Regions from separate parts of the Chryseobacterium sp. GP-SGM7 genome, predicted to be linked through region 1. Evidence: riboswitches for the same ligand, from Rfam matches in the RefSeq annotation. Region 1 holds a riboswitch; the other holds the start of a gene.

Region 1 (7,629 bases):
TTCATTTTTTTGAGCAAAGAAACTTGATGAAATCAGCAATGATAGACTGATAGAGAATAAAAGTTTCATAATGTTGAATTTAGGTTTGAAAGTGCAGAATTACAAAATATTTTTAAGACGGAGATGTTGTAGAAGCATAATGGTTTTTGCATCTTTTATTTCTCCGCTGTCAATCATAGAAAGCGTTTCGGTGAAATTTAATTCTAAAACTTCGATGTTTTCGCCTTCTTCTTCCAATCCGCCACCATCATTGATTTTCATGTCATCAGAATATTCGGCGATGAAAAAATACAGAATTTCCGTTACCGAACCGGGCGACATATAAGCTTCAAAAATCTTTTCGACTTTAGAAATTTTATATCCGGTTTCTTCTTCCGTTTCTTTTCGGATGCAGTCTTCAGGATTATTGTCATCTAATAAACCGGCACAAGCTTCGATCAGCATTCCATCCCTGTTTCCGTTAATATAGGTTGGAAGCCGGAATTGTCTGGTTAAAATAACTTTCTGGTAATTGGTATTATAAAGGAGTATAACAGCTCCGTTTCCTCTGTCATAAGCTTCTCTGCTTTGGGTTTCTGTCTCTCCGTTTGGTTTTTTAATGTTAAAAGTTACTTTCTTCAAAGTATACCAGTTATCAGATAAAATTTCTGTTTTCTCGATGCTTACATTCGTCTCTTGCATTATGTAGTTCTATTAATTTTTGTTTTTTCTCGCAGATTTTGCAAATTAAGCAGATTAAAAATCAGCTATATCTGTATAATCAGCGAGATATTTTATTAAGATTTATTTTTAAGCAAATTCTCCAAAGCCATTTTCAAATCAGGAAATTTAAACTGAAAACCCGCTTTCTGAATTTTCTCCGAAGAAGCTCTTGAGCCTTCCAATAAAGCATCTGCCAATTCTCCAAAGATAAGCTTTAAAATAAACGTAGGAATATTCGGCATGAATAAAGGCTTTTTTAAAACCTTGGCAATAAGTTTGGTTATATTTTCATTGGTTGTATGTTGTGGAGCTGTTGCATTAAAGACACCTTCAAGTTCAGGATTTTTTAAAGCAAATTCATAAATAGAACAGATATCATCAATATGAATCCATGGCATATATTGTTTTCCGCTTCCAAGTGGTGAACCAATCCCGAATTGTATCGGAGTCATCATTTTTTCCAAAGCACCTTCAGTTTTCGAAAGAACAACGGCGGTTCGTATTTTTACGATTCTTTCAGCAATATTTTCAATCTTAAATTCATCGGCTGCTTTCTCCCAAACCAGAACAACTTCGCTCAGAAAGTCATTTCCTGAAGCATCATTTTCCGTGAAAATTTTATCGGTTGTCTTTGTTCCGTAATAATTAATTCCCGAAGCTGAAATAAAAGATTTTAGTCTTAAATTTTTCTTTTTTAATGAGTTTAAAATCAATTTTGCAGAATCTACACGGCTGGAAATCAATTCTTTTTTTCGGTCTTCTGTCCAGCGTTTTTCAGAAATATTGGCTCCGGCAAGATGAATAATGTGACTTACGTTTTCAAAAGCATTTTCATCAATAATGTGGTTTTCCAGATCCCATTCAAATTCGTTATCGGCTTCTTTTTTCCTTGTTAAAAATCGTATAGAATATTCGTTGTTCAGTTTTTTTGAAAGCACTCTTGCAATGGCTCCGCTTGCGCCGGTAATTAAGACAGTTTCTTTCATTTTACAAAATTAGTTTTTAACAATTAAAATAAAATCTTCTTCTAAAAGTTTGTAGCCTTGATCATAAACAAATTTATATTCCGACCCATTTTTGTAAACTTTTATATTTGTAAAATATTTAAAATCAAAACCTAAGCCATCTAATTTCGACTTGGCGATTTTTGTTTTTCCGTCAATATTAATCTCACTCAGAATGCGGTAATTTTTTCGGAGTTTATTGTTTACATTCCGCATCAGATTACTGGAGTCTTTGTTTTGTTTATTGTTAAAAGCGTTTCTGCAGGCATCGTTACAGAATTTTTTATCAGATCTTCCGATAATTTTTTCGCCACATTCAATACATTCCATAATAATTATTTTTTCAGTTTGTGTTCTTGTTTTTTCTTTAGCCGTTTAATAAATCTGCTGTGATTGGGATAACTTCTGTTTTTCGTCATATTATTAAAAACCAAAGCGACTAAAAGTAATATAAGACAGCCCGATAAAACAGGAGAAAGAACGTACCAATATCCTAACTCAGGTATTTTTCCAGTTGAGCTTACTGCAATTAATGCGGTTGCTCCTCCCGGTGGATGAAGTGTTTTAGTAGCTTGCATAAAGACAATCGATAAACCGACTGCTAATGGTGCAGAAATCCAGATAATATCCGGAACAATTTTAAAAACAGTCACTCCGATTATTGCTGAAATTACATGCCCGCCAATTAAATTTCTAGGTTGTGCAAGCGGACTCTGAATGGCTCCGTAGATTAATACACATGATGCACCAAAAGAACCGATTAAAAATATATTTTCCTGTTTAAATAAAAATTGTGACTGTAAAAACGCAATCAATCCAATTCCGAAAAAAGCACCCAGGAAAGACCAGAAATGTTCTTTGTAATCAACCAAGGTCTCTTTGTAAATTACGTATTTTGATACTCGTAGCGTTCTTTTAAAAGTCTTTTTCACAATAAATTTATTTGAAATTTAAAGATACGAAATATCCGTTTGCAAACGGATAAATTTCAGTCGGGAATAAGATTGTTGATAGGAAATTAATTCTAACGCTATGGTCGCAAAGAAAATTGATGTAAATTGAAAACATTTTCCGTTCGCAAAGGCACTTCGTTAAGCAAAGGGAATTGCGTTCATAGCTGAGTGAAACGCCCTTGCGAACGGAAAATATTCTCAAACATTAAAAAATCTTTGCGCTCATTGCGTTTAAGAATAATTATATATTTTCTGAACAATTCTATGCAATGATGTTGAGTTGCTTTCAGCATGACAAACAAACTGCTAATTTTTTTAATTTATAGAAATGTCTTTTTCGTTTTAAAAACGAAAAATTTTCATTTTCCAAAAAAAAGTCTCACATTTGCGCCATCAATGGGGTGCTGCAATAGCGGCTGAGATGATACCCGGGAAATTTTTCCACACCTGATTCGGATAATGCCGACGTAGGGATTTTTATGATATATCATCTCATCATTTAATTTATATAAGTTAATTTGATGCAGGAAATTTTACAACAGACAACATGGCAGGAATGGTTGGGTGTCTGCTTTTCAGTTGTTCAGGTTTTATTAGCCAGAAAAAACAATTCAAACAATTATCTTTTCGGGATCGCCGGAATTTCACTTTCGCTTTACGTGATGTTTTTCGCTAAATTGTATGCGGAATTTACCTTAAATCTTTACTATCTCGTCATGAGCATTTACGGATGGCTTTACTGGAAATTTGGTAAAAGGCACTCGGAAACAGTTATTTCTGAAACTACCACTCAGGAAAAATGGATTACTGCAGGAATTGTAGCAGGAACTTTTATTTTGTTCTGGTTTTTTCTCACGCAGTTTACCGATTCTGATGTTGCGATTCTGGATTCTTTAGTCAGTGCTTTTGCTTGGGCCGGAATGTGGTTGATGGCACGAAGAAAAATCGAAAATTGGGTTTTACTGAATATAAGCAACATTATTGCAATTCCTCTGTTGATTCACAAAGGGCTTTATCTGTATGCAGTTTTGACGGCTTTCTTATTCATCGTTGCTATTTCCGGTTATCTGGAATGGCGAAAAATCATTAAATCTAAAGATGTAGCTGTTGTTTAATAAATTTTTACTCACGCAGATTTAGCAAATAATGCAGATTCTTTTATCTGCAAAATCTGCTTAATTAGCGAGAGATAAAAAACAATCATGAGAGAGAATAATTATGATCAAAGAACCTTCAAATAAGATTTTATAATGTTTTCATTTCAAGAATTAAGAGAAAAAATGCACGGCGTTTCTGATGTTCCGTCTGAAATTATCAATCAGATTCATCAGGAAAGACTGCTTCAGATTTGGGTTCCAAAAGTTTATGGCGGATTAGGTTTGCGTTTAAATCAAGGTTTAAAAATACTTTTCGATTGGTCAAAGATTGACGGAAGTCTAGGTTGGATGTTGACTTTGTGTTCGGGAGCTAATTTTTTCTCAAGAAATTTAAAACCTGAAATTGCGAAAGAGCTTTTCTCCGATTCTAAAACCTGTTTCGGAGGAAGCGGAATGATTGGCGGAACAGCACAACAACAAACCGATGGAACTTTTCTGATCAACGGACTTTGGCATTTTGCAACCGGAGCACCACATTTAAGCCACTTTACTTTAAACGCTCAATTAACAGAAAACGGAAATCCTTTGTTGGACGGATCTGGTTCTGAAATAATTCGTTCATTTGTGATTTCTAAAAATCAGGTTGAAATTATTCCAAACTGGAAATCGATGGGAATGAAAGCAACCGGAACCTATTCTTTTAAAGTAGATAATGTAAAAGTTACTGAAGATTACAGCTTTATTTATGATAATTTTTTTACAAATGATGTCTTAGATAAAATTCCGTTCAGGATTTTCGCAGATTTGACTTTGCTGGTTAATTATCTTGGGATGGCTTCGCATTTTATTGAAGAAGCCATGAAAATTCGACCTCATCTTAACTTTGATTTTTTCAATAGAAGAGTAGAAGAAGCGATGGAAAAGGTCATTGAATTTGCAGATGAAGTTGAATCTTTACTACATGATTCTAAGTTGATTATTTCTGAAAAACAGTCTGAAATTCACGATTATGCTCTGAATTTGGTTGAAAGTTTGTCGCATCAGATTCTGGAAATTTATTTTCAGTTAGGAATCAAAGCCAGTTATGCTGATTCTGCAGTTTATCAGGTTTTCTGTGATTATTTTACGGCGACGCAGCATTCTAATTTTAGGAGGGAGTTAGATAGTTACAACTGAAAATTAAATGACTTTCGTTGTCAAATAAATAAACATCAATTGATTGACTGATTTTTGAATCGTTTTGGCTGAGAATTATGCCGGTGATTTTTAATTCGCTTTGCGCAAAAGTAAATATGGAGGTGAAAAATAAAATCTGGAAAAAGATGCTTTTCATTCTTGTCTTTAAGATTAAGACAACCAAGTGTGATATTCTATTACAGGTTTTTGAAAAGTTTTTAATAATTTAATTTTGGTTAATAAGTTAGTAATTCACTTATCAATCAAATGTAAGATTAAATTTTAAATAAATAAACTACAGTTCATTTTGAAAAAATATATCCGTTTTCAAACGACTACAAACGAATTTAAACAGTTTACAACCGACTAAAGTTTTCAATCTTACGAATCTTTGCAACAGAGATTTGAGAAAACAAGTGAACGTCTCTTATCTGAATATTAATTTTAAAAATACAAAGTTATGTCACTAAGAAACAAATTAACCTTAATCGGTTTCACAGGAAAAGAAGTTGAAACAGTAAACTTCGAAAACGGAGGAATGAAAGTTTCCGTATCATTGGCTACAAACGACCATTATACCAATGCAAAAGGCGAGAAAGTGGAAGAAACACAATGGCACAGTTTGGTTGCTTTTGGAAAAACAGCTGAGATTTTTCAGAAGTACGTTCCAAAAGGAAAAGAGATCGCCATTGAAGGGAAAATAACGTACAGGTCATACGACGATAAAGAAGGCGTGAAAAGATATATTACTGAAATAAGAGTAGATGAACTTCTGCTTTTAGGCGGTAAATAAAATTAAATATCTGTTTATTAATCTATATTTTTTTTGCTTGAAACTTTGTGTTCTTTGCTAAGTTTACGGTTTTGCGAACTTAAAAACAGTTAGTAGTTAAAAAAAAATCTTTGCGCTTCTTTGCGTTAAATAATTTTAGTATTAAAAACAGGTAGTCGAATAAGTAATTGTTAAACTTTAAAATCACAAATGATGAAAATAAAAGTTTTAAAAATCAGAATTGCAGATGAATTTCTGCGTGAAGACCAAAAAACAATCGATAATTTTCTTGAAACTCATGAGATTATTAAGACCGAAACAGCATTTATTCATGACGAACAGTTTTGGTCGGTTGTACTGTATTTCAATGATATAGAATCTAACATTAATAAAACGATTGTAAAAGATTCTAAAGCCGTAAAATATTCGGCAGAAGATGAAACTTTAAATCACGACGAGATTAAAATTTTAGATGCCTTAAAACTATGGCGTTCCGAAAAGGCAAAAGAACAGAATCTTCCGACGTATTTTATTGCGAGCAACAAAGAACTGATCTCTGTTGCGAAATATAAACCCATTAAAAAAGAAGAGCTTTTAGATATCAAAGGTTTCGGGAAACATAAAATTGAAAATTATGGCGAAGAAATTCTTGAAATTTTAGAAAGTGTATAGAAAGATGATTGAACACCAAACACAAGTGATTAATTGAAGCTGGGGAAATTATCGTCTCCAGCTTTTTATTGATTTAAAAAGTCCTTTCAATTCCTTATTTTTGCAAGCAATTACTCATTACAGATTATTCATTACTCATAAATTATGAAGCCAAGCTTAGCAAAAGGAACGAGAGATTTTACATCGCTGGAAGTTTCAAGAAGAAAATACATCATCAATATATTGCAGAAAAATTTTGAACTGTTTGGCTTTCAGCCTTTGGAAACGCCAAGTTTTGAAAATCTTTCAACATTAACCGGAAAATATGGAGAAGAAGGTGACCGTTTGATTTTTAAGATTTTAAATTCTGGAGATTATCTAAAGGATTTGCGATTAGAATTAAAAGAATTATCAATTCTGACAACTAATTTTAATCATATTTATGATGGACTAAATGAAGTAGGATTTAACTCTAATCATTTCCATGAATACAAGCAACTATTAGAAAAAGGTTTACAAATTTTCACAAATGATTTTTACTATAAGTTATTAAAAAAGTATTTTGAAGAAAATTTTGAAATTTTAATAAGTAATAAAGACAATACTAAAGCAGAATATGTTTTAGAGAGACAAAACTTTTTTAGAAGTTTTATTGAACCTTATTTAGAAAGTGATTTGCTTGAAGCTAAAAGATTAACTAATGAAATTTCTGAAAAAGCTCTTCGTTACGATTTAACTGTACCTTTTGCAAGATTTGTTGCTATGAATCACGGGAAACTTACTTTTCCCTACAAACGGTATCAGATTCAGCCGGTTTGGAGAGCAGATCGTCCGCAAAAAGGGAGATACAGAGAGTTTTATCAATGTGATGCCGATGTCGTAGGAAGCGAAAGTCTTTTGCAGGAAGTTGATTTGGTACAATTGTATTTAAAATCTTTTGCTGAGCTAAAAGTTTCAGTGACGATTCATATTAACAACAGAAAAATCCTTTCAGGTTTAGCAGAATATGCAGGAATTACCGATAAATTGATTGATTTTACAGTGGCCTTAGACAAATTAGATAAAATCGGAAAAGATGGAGTAGTTATGGAACTTTTAGAAAGACAAATTTCTCAGGATTCTATTGATAAATTAGATTTCCTTTTCACTCAATCGGACGATGCGTTGGAAAATCTTCTTCAATTAAAAGAAAAATTTGCCGGAAATGAAATCGGTCTGAAAGGAGTTGAAGAATTAGAATATGTTATCACGCAATCTTTAAATCTTGGTATTGA
Region 2 (7,629 bases), on a different contig from region 1:
ATAAATTCTCCGATATTGCTGATCTGCCCGTTTAAAACCAACTGATTCAGATAATACATATAATATAGATTTGCAGTTAAAGCTACCGGACCAAACTGTTTTTCGATTCCTGCTTCTACATCGTGAAGACTTTCAGATTTCACATCATTATTTGATATTAAATCGTCACGATTCGGCTCGCGTTGCGCATGAGCGTAAGAAATAAATACTTTTCCGTTGCCTAATTTATAATTGATTCCGGCTTTAGGGTTGAAAAACAACCAGTTTTTTTTCAGATTCGCACCTTCATCATCACCTTCCATCAAAATTTTGGTATCGTAATCAATATTTCTTAATTGCAAATCTCCGAAGAATTCAAAATCATTTACTTTGATTAAAGCTTTGGCAAAACCGGCAATTTCATTCTTCACCGAACGATTTCGGTAATATTCATGTTGTGGAATTTCTGCAAAGAAAACATCTCTTACATTTCCGTAATGTCTTCCGTAATACTGGTTTCCGACAACCCCGAAATTCAAATCAAGATTATCAAACTTTCCGTATAGAGTAGAAACCACGCCGTAGAAATCATTATTCAGCCATTTTTTTCTGATGAAGTCTGAAGATTTATTTCCATTAAAATCAGGCAAATTATATCTTGCATAAGGATCGCCTTGTTTGTAATTTTCATAATAACCTCGACCTTTTGTGTAGTGAAACGTTGTTTCAAGGTTCCAATTCGTATTTAAGCCTTGTTCCCAAAGTAATTGATAGTGATTTTGTCTGTAATTATCAGTTTCGTTATCATAAAACCCTATAATATTTTCCCAGTTTGCATCATAGATTGCTCCTGATAAATTGGTTCTGGGATTGGTTTCCCAGGTTTGACGGTCAACACCGTTCCACGCCTGATACGTTTTTTCCTTTCCGCCAAAAGCCATCAGACGAAGTTTCGTTTTTCCTTCTTCAAATAATGCTGTGAAATTATAAGAATTCAAATCTGAAGCAGCTCTGTCAATATATCCGTCAGAATGAATAGTAGAATACCTTCCCATCACGGAAAGACGATCTTTCCAAAATTTTCCGGAACCGATTTCTGCAGAATATTTGTAGGTATTAAAAGAACCATAACTGTCATCTGTTTTAAAATAAAACTTGTCTTCAGGCTCTTTTGAAATCACGTTGATACTCGCTCCGAAAGCAGAAACTCCATTATTTGAAGTTCCAACTCCACGCTGAATGACAATTTGCGACGCTGAACTCGTTAAATCCGGAACATTCACAAAAAAAGTTCCCTGACTTTCTGAATCATTGAACGGAACACCATTCATCATCACATTAATTCCTCTTCCTGCAACCCCACGAATTCTAAATCCGGTGTAACCGACTCCGTTTCCTGCATCAGAAGTTGAGATAATTGAGGTTTGATTTTTCAAAAGAATCGGTAAATCCTGCCCAAGATTCCTACTGTCGAGATCTTTTTGAACATTGATGATTTCTTTGGCGACAGGAAGTCTTTTGGTGAAGTTTACAGCTTCAATTTCTCTGACTTTCAGAGAATCCGGGTTTTGAGTTTGTGCGAAACTCAAAGAACTTGCGGTAAGTCCTAAAAAAAATAATCCTTTCATTCTTATAAATTTTAAAAATTTAATGGAATAAAAGGGGCGATTATGATATCAGTAATGAGTGATTGGTAATAAGTAATTCTAATGGATTACTTATTGCTTATTACTCATTGCTCATTTAACTTCCCTAAACAGCATTACCTGTTCCAGGTTCATTGGGTATAATCTCAGCTCCAATCGGGGCACCCCTTTAATTTCAGCGGCAAAATTACAAAAAATATTTAAAACTGGATTAAGGAAAACATTTTCCTCTAAATTTTTATTTAAATCTAATACGAACGGTTATCAGAATCGATATAGTAGTAATTTTTATCATCTTTGGTAACATCAAACATTTTACCTAATTTCCAGCTGTAGTTTCTTTTTATATCTGAATATTCAAATGGAATGACTATTTTATTATTGATGTCAATCACTCCGAATTTATCGTTGTAGGTTGCAACAATCATAGGATTTGACACATCGTCGCCTTCCAAAATATAGAGATACTGATAACTTGGATAAATAGTGAATTGATTTTTATCTGACGCATTTTTAAATTTTGAATCTTCAATAATCCCGTATTTCCCGTTAAGAATATAAGCATGAAATAAAGGTTTTTTTAAATCATACGTACATTTTCCTAAATCATTATTGCTGTATTGATATACTTTTTTGCCTGATTTATTGATTCTAAAAGTAATTCCGCCTTTTTCAACAGTTGCAAAATCTACCGTGCCAAATTTCTTCGCTTTCTCATTAGGAGAATTTAAAAGATTGCAATCTTCACCAAAAAACATCACCAAATCATACTCCGGCAGAATAACAAATTTTCCTTTTTGATTAACAAAGCCAGATTTTCCGTTCTTTTTTTGCGGAATCAATAACGGTATATTTTCATTAACTATTGGAAGACCAGGAGAAACTTTCTTAGTTGTACTTAACTTAGAAATAATTTTTGATTTATTTAAAGAACTCTTATTCAAAGTTTTAGACTGAGAAAAAACAAAGTTTAAAAGTAAGAGCAAAAAACTCAACATCAATTTTCTTAAAATCATCTTTCGCGTAAATTTGTGCCAAAAATAGAAAATATAAAAAACATATTTATAAAGAATCTAAATAATTTAGCATAAGAAAAAAATTAAAATTCCGTATTTTTGGGAACATTTTTAAATGTACGATAATTTTAAAAATGTTTTAAGATCTTATACTTGATTTTTGTCATTTTAAATCTAATAAACGTTTTATCCGAAAAAGAATTTTCTGCGATACTGATTGCAAAGTGAATTCTTACATTTTCAGAGAAAGTCCTTTTTTAATATTTATCCATTAGGACAGATTATTATCTCACATTTTGAGAAATGTTGTAGATTATTCAGCCTGATTCTGCATTTTACAGATGTCTACTTATCAATAATCTACTTTAAACTTATAAAAAAGAACTTCTATTTATGAATATTTATCAGGATTACATCCAAGAAATCGAAGAAAGAAAAAGCCAGGGTCTTCACCCAAAACCAATCGATGGCGCAGAATTATTAAGCGCAATTATTACACAAATTAAAGATAAGAATAACGAATACAGAGCAGATTCTCTGAAATTCTTTATCTATAATACTTTACCGGGTACAACGTCTGCCGCAGGTGTGAAAGCTCAGTTTTTAAAAGAAATCATTTTAGGAGAATCCGTATTAGAAGAAATTACTCCGGCGTTTGCTTTCGAGTTATTGTCTCACATGAAAGGCGGTCCTTCCATCGAAGTATTGTTGGATTTAGCTTTAGGTAACGATCCTGCAGTTGCTAAAGAAGCTGCAAATGTTCTTAAAACTCAGGTTTTCCTTTACGAAGCAGACACCGACCGTCTAAAAGCAGCATTCCACAGCGGAAATGAAATTGCAAAAGAAATCATTGAAAGCTATGCACAGGCAGAATTTTTCACAAAACTTCCGGAAGTTGCCGAAGAAATTAAAGTAGTAACCTACATTGCCGGCGAAGGTGATATTTCTACAGATTTATTGTCTCCGGGAAATCAGGCGCACTCAAGATCAGACCGTGAACTTCATGGAAAATGTATGATATCTCCACAAGCTCAGGAAGAGATTCAGGCTTTACAGGCTCAACATCCTGATAAAAGTGTTATGTTAATCGCCGAAAAAGGAACAATGGGTGTTGGTTCATCCAGAATGTCTGGTGTAAATAATGTTGCACTTTGGACAGGTAAACAGGCAAGTCCTTATATTCCGTTTGTAAATATTGCACCAATTGTAGCGGGAACAAATGGTATTTCACCGATTTTCTTAACTACTGTTGATGTAACCGGAGGAATCGGGATTGACCTTCAAAACTGGGTTAAAGTTTTGGATGCAGATGGAAACGTTGTGCGTAATGAAAGTGGAGAACCAATTCTTGAAGAAAAATATTCTGTTGCAACCGGAACTGTTCTTACCATTAATATCAAAGAAAAAAAATTATACAACGGCGATCAGGAACTGAAAGATATTTCTAAATCTTTCACACCCCAAAAAATGGAATTCATCAAAGCGGGTGGATCTTACGCAATTGTTTTTGGTAAAAAATTACAGACTTGGGCTTCAGGTATTTTAGGAATTGAGATTCCTACAGTGTACGCTCCATCAAAAGAAATTACAAAAGAAGGAGTTGGTCTTACCGCTGTTGAAAAAATATTTAATAAAAATGCTGTCGGTTTAGCTCCTGGAAAAGTGTTGCATGCCGGTTCAGACGTTCGTGTTGAGGTAAACATTGTTGGCTCTCAGGATACAACAGGTTTGATGACTGCTCAGGAATTGGAATCAATGGCTGCAACAGTAATTTCGCCAATTGTAGACGGAGCTTACCAATCGGGTTGCCATACGGCTTCAGTTTGGGATAAAAAAGCGCAGGCAAACATTCCTAGATTGATGAAATTTATGAATGATTTCGGTTTGATTACTGCCCGTGATCCGAAAGGCGAATATCATGCAATGACTGACGTTATTCACAAAGTTCTGAACGATATTACGATTGACGAATGGGCAATCATCATCGGTGGAGATTCTCACACAAGAATGTCTAAAGGGGTAGCTTTCGGAGCTGATTCAGGAACTGTAGCTTTGGCTCTAGCAACTGGTGAAGCATCAATGCCAATCCCGGAATCCGTGAAAGTAACTTTCAAAGGTGATATGAAACACCACATGGATTTCCGTGATGTTGTTCATGCGACTCAATTACAGATGCTTCAGCAATTTGGTGGAGAAAATGTTTTCCAGGGTAGAATTATCGAGGTTCATATCGGAACACTTCCAGCAGATCAGGCATTTACATTTACAGACTGGACTGCCGAAATGAAGGCAAAAGCCTCAATCTGTATTTCTGAAGACGATACATTAATCGAATCATTGGAAATTGCAAAAAGCAGAATCCAGATTATGATTGATAAGGGAATGGATAACCATAATCAAGTTCTTCAAGGATTAATTAACAAAGCAAATAAGAGAATTACTGAAATTAAATCTGGTGAAAAACCGGCTTTAACTCCAGATTCAAATGCAAAATATTATGCAGAAGTCGTTGTTGATCTTGACGTGATCATTGAACCGATGATTGCCGATCCGGATGTAAATAATGATGATGTTTCTAAAAGATATACGCACGATACGATTAGAGATTTAACCTATTATGCAGGTGAGAAAAAAGTAGATTTAGGCTTCGTGGGATCTTGTATGGTTCACAAAGGCGACTTGAAAATTGTTTCTCAAATGCTTAGAAATATCGAAAGAAAGAATGGGAAGGTAGAATTTAATGCTCCTTTAGTGGTTGCTGCTCCTACTTACAACATCATCGATGAATTAAAAGCGGAAGGTGACTGGGAATTATTAGAAAAATATTCAGGTTTCGAATTTAACGATAATGAGCCAAAAGGTGCGGCTCGTACAGAATACGAAAACATCATGTATTTGGAGCGTCCAGGTTGTAACCTTTGTATGGGTAACCAGGAAAAAGCAGAAAAAGGAGATACTGTTTTAGCAACTTCTACCCGACTTTTCCAGGGAAGAGTGGTTGAAGATTCTGAACGTAAAAAAGGAGAATCTTTATTGGCATCTACTCCGGTTGTTGTGCTTTCTTCAATTATCGGTAGAATTCCAAGTATTGAAGAATATAAGGAAGCAGTGGAAGGCATTGATCTGACTTCTTTCGTTCCACCAATAAAAGAATTGGTTGCTGTAGGTCATTAATACAGTTTAAAATTAAGTCTTAAAACTTTTTACATAATAATTGAAAGATTCTAGTCCACCGGATTAGGATCTTTTTTGTTTAGAACATTTCCATTTAAGCCTTATCAGAATTATTTTGATATAAATCAACGAACAAGGTTTTAATTTTTCTTAACTTCATAGTTATAAATAATCTCAGTCATTCATTACATTAATCCCTTTTAATGAATTGGAGGAATAGAATTTGATACCACTTATCGAGAAGATTTTTCACATTAAATATTAATTTTACTGGTGAAAATTTCATTGAAAATAGAAAAATTAAAATAGATATGACTTTCGACATCAACATGATTAAAAAAGTGTACGAACGCTATCCTGAAAGAATTGCAGCAGCAAGACAGATTACAGGAAAGCCTATGACACTTTCAGAAAAAATTCTTTACACCCATCTTTGGGAAGGTAATGCAACCAGCGAATATGAAAGAGGAAACTCTTATGTAGACTTCGCCCCGGACAGAGTTGCAATGCAGGATGCCACTGCACAAATGGCACTTTTACAATTTATGCAGGCCGGAAAAGCCAAAGTAGCTGTTCCTTCAACCGCTCATGCAGACCACCTGATTCAGGCGAGAGTAGGTGCCGAAGCAGATTTACAGGAAGGAATCAATAAAAACTCGGAAGTTTTCAATTTCTTGAGTTCGGTTTGTGATAAGTATGGTATTGGTTTCTGGAAACCGGGAGCCGGGATTATCCACCAGGTAGTTTTGGAAAATTATGCATTCCCGGGAGGAATGATGATCGGAACTGACTCGCACACCGTAAACGCAGGAGGATTAGGAATGGTAGCGATTGGAGTTGGCGGAGCTGATGCCGTTGACGTAATGGCTGGAATGGCCTGGGAACTGAAAATGCCCAAATTAATAGGTGTCAAATTAACGGGTAAAATGTCTGGCTGGACTTCAGCAAAAGATGTTATCTTAAAAGTTGCAGGAATTCTTACTGTAAAAGGCGGAACAGGGTGCATTGTAGAATATTTTGGTGAAGGAGCAGAATCTCTTTCCGCAACCGGAAAAGGTACGATTTGTAACATGGGAGCTGAAATCGGAGCAACTACTTCCACCTTCGGGTATGATGATTCCATGAGAAGATATTTGGCTTCTACTGGAAGACAGGATGTTGTGGATGCAGCCGATATTATTGCAGAACATTTAACAGGTGATCCTGAAGTTTATGCTAATCCGGAACAGTATTTTGACCAAATTATTGAAATTAATCTTTCAGAACTGACTCCTCATTTAAACGGACCTTTCACTCCAGATTTAGCGACTCCGGTTGCTGAATTTAAAGCTAAAGCCGAAGCCAACGGATGGCCTCTGGAAGTTGAATGGGCACTAATCGGCTCTTGTACCAACTCATCTTACGAAGATTTGTCCAGAGCAGCTTCGATTGTGGAAGATGCTGTTGCAAAAGGCGTAAAACCAAAAGCTATTTTAGGAATTAATCCCGGTTCTGAACAGGTAAAATTTACCGCAGAAAGAGACGGATTTATAGATTCTTTCAAAAAATTTGAGAACGCAAGAATTTTTACCAACGCTTGCGGACCTTGTATCGGGCAATGGGACAGAGAAGGTGCTGAAAAAGGAGAAAAAAACTCAATTATCCATTCTTTTAACAGGAACTTTGCCAAAAGAGCTGACGGAAACCCAAATACGCACGCTTTTGTAGCTTCACCGGAAATGGTTGCAGCGGTTGCCATTTCAGGACGATTAGATTTTAATCCGATCACAGACACTTTAACCAATGAAGCTGGTGAACAGGTAAAACTTAACGAA

Evidence for each region. A riboswitch is a leader RNA that binds a small molecule or an ion and turns the genes downstream of it on or off. The one in region 1 is predicted to bind thiamine pyrophosphate.
Region 2: another riboswitch for thiamine pyrophosphate. It lies ahead of ACOOWA_RS14995 (TonB-dependent receptor); the one in region 1 lies ahead of pnuC (nicotinamide riboside transporter PnuC).

What each region holds. Positions count from the first base shown of each region.
Region 1 is NZ_JBMHFF010000001.1:1,734,647-1,742,275, reverse strand. It holds gene ACOOWA_RS07785 (hypothetical protein) at 1-69, opposite strand, end outside; gene nudK (GDP-mannose pyrophosphatase NudK) at 100-681, opposite strand; gene ACOOWA_RS07775 (TIGR01777 family oxidoreductase) at 777-1,688, opposite strand; gene ACOOWA_RS07770 (hypothetical protein) at 1,698-2,036, opposite strand; gene ACOOWA_RS07765 (HPP family protein) at 2,042-2,638, opposite strand; TPP riboswitch at 3,047-3,150, shown strand; gene pnuC (nicotinamide riboside transporter PnuC) at 3,178-3,774, shown strand; gene ACOOWA_RS07755 (hypothetical protein) at 3,910-4,932, shown strand; gene ACOOWA_RS07750 (single-stranded DNA-binding protein) at 5,393-5,725, shown strand; gene ACOOWA_RS07745 (HRDC domain-containing protein) at 5,915-6,376, shown strand; gene hisS (histidine--tRNA ligase) at 6,521-7,629, shown strand, end outside.
Region 2 is NZ_JBMHFF010000004.1:25,309-32,937, reverse strand. It holds gene ACOOWA_RS14995 (TonB-dependent receptor) at 1-1,607, opposite strand, end outside; TPP riboswitch at 1,710-1,804, opposite strand; gene ACOOWA_RS14990 (WG repeat-containing protein) at 1,874-2,641, opposite strand; gene ACOOWA_RS14985 (bifunctional aconitate hydratase 2/2-methylisocitrate dehydratase) at 3,035-5,815, shown strand; gene ACOOWA_RS14980 (aconitate hydratase) at 6,127-7,629, shown strand, end outside.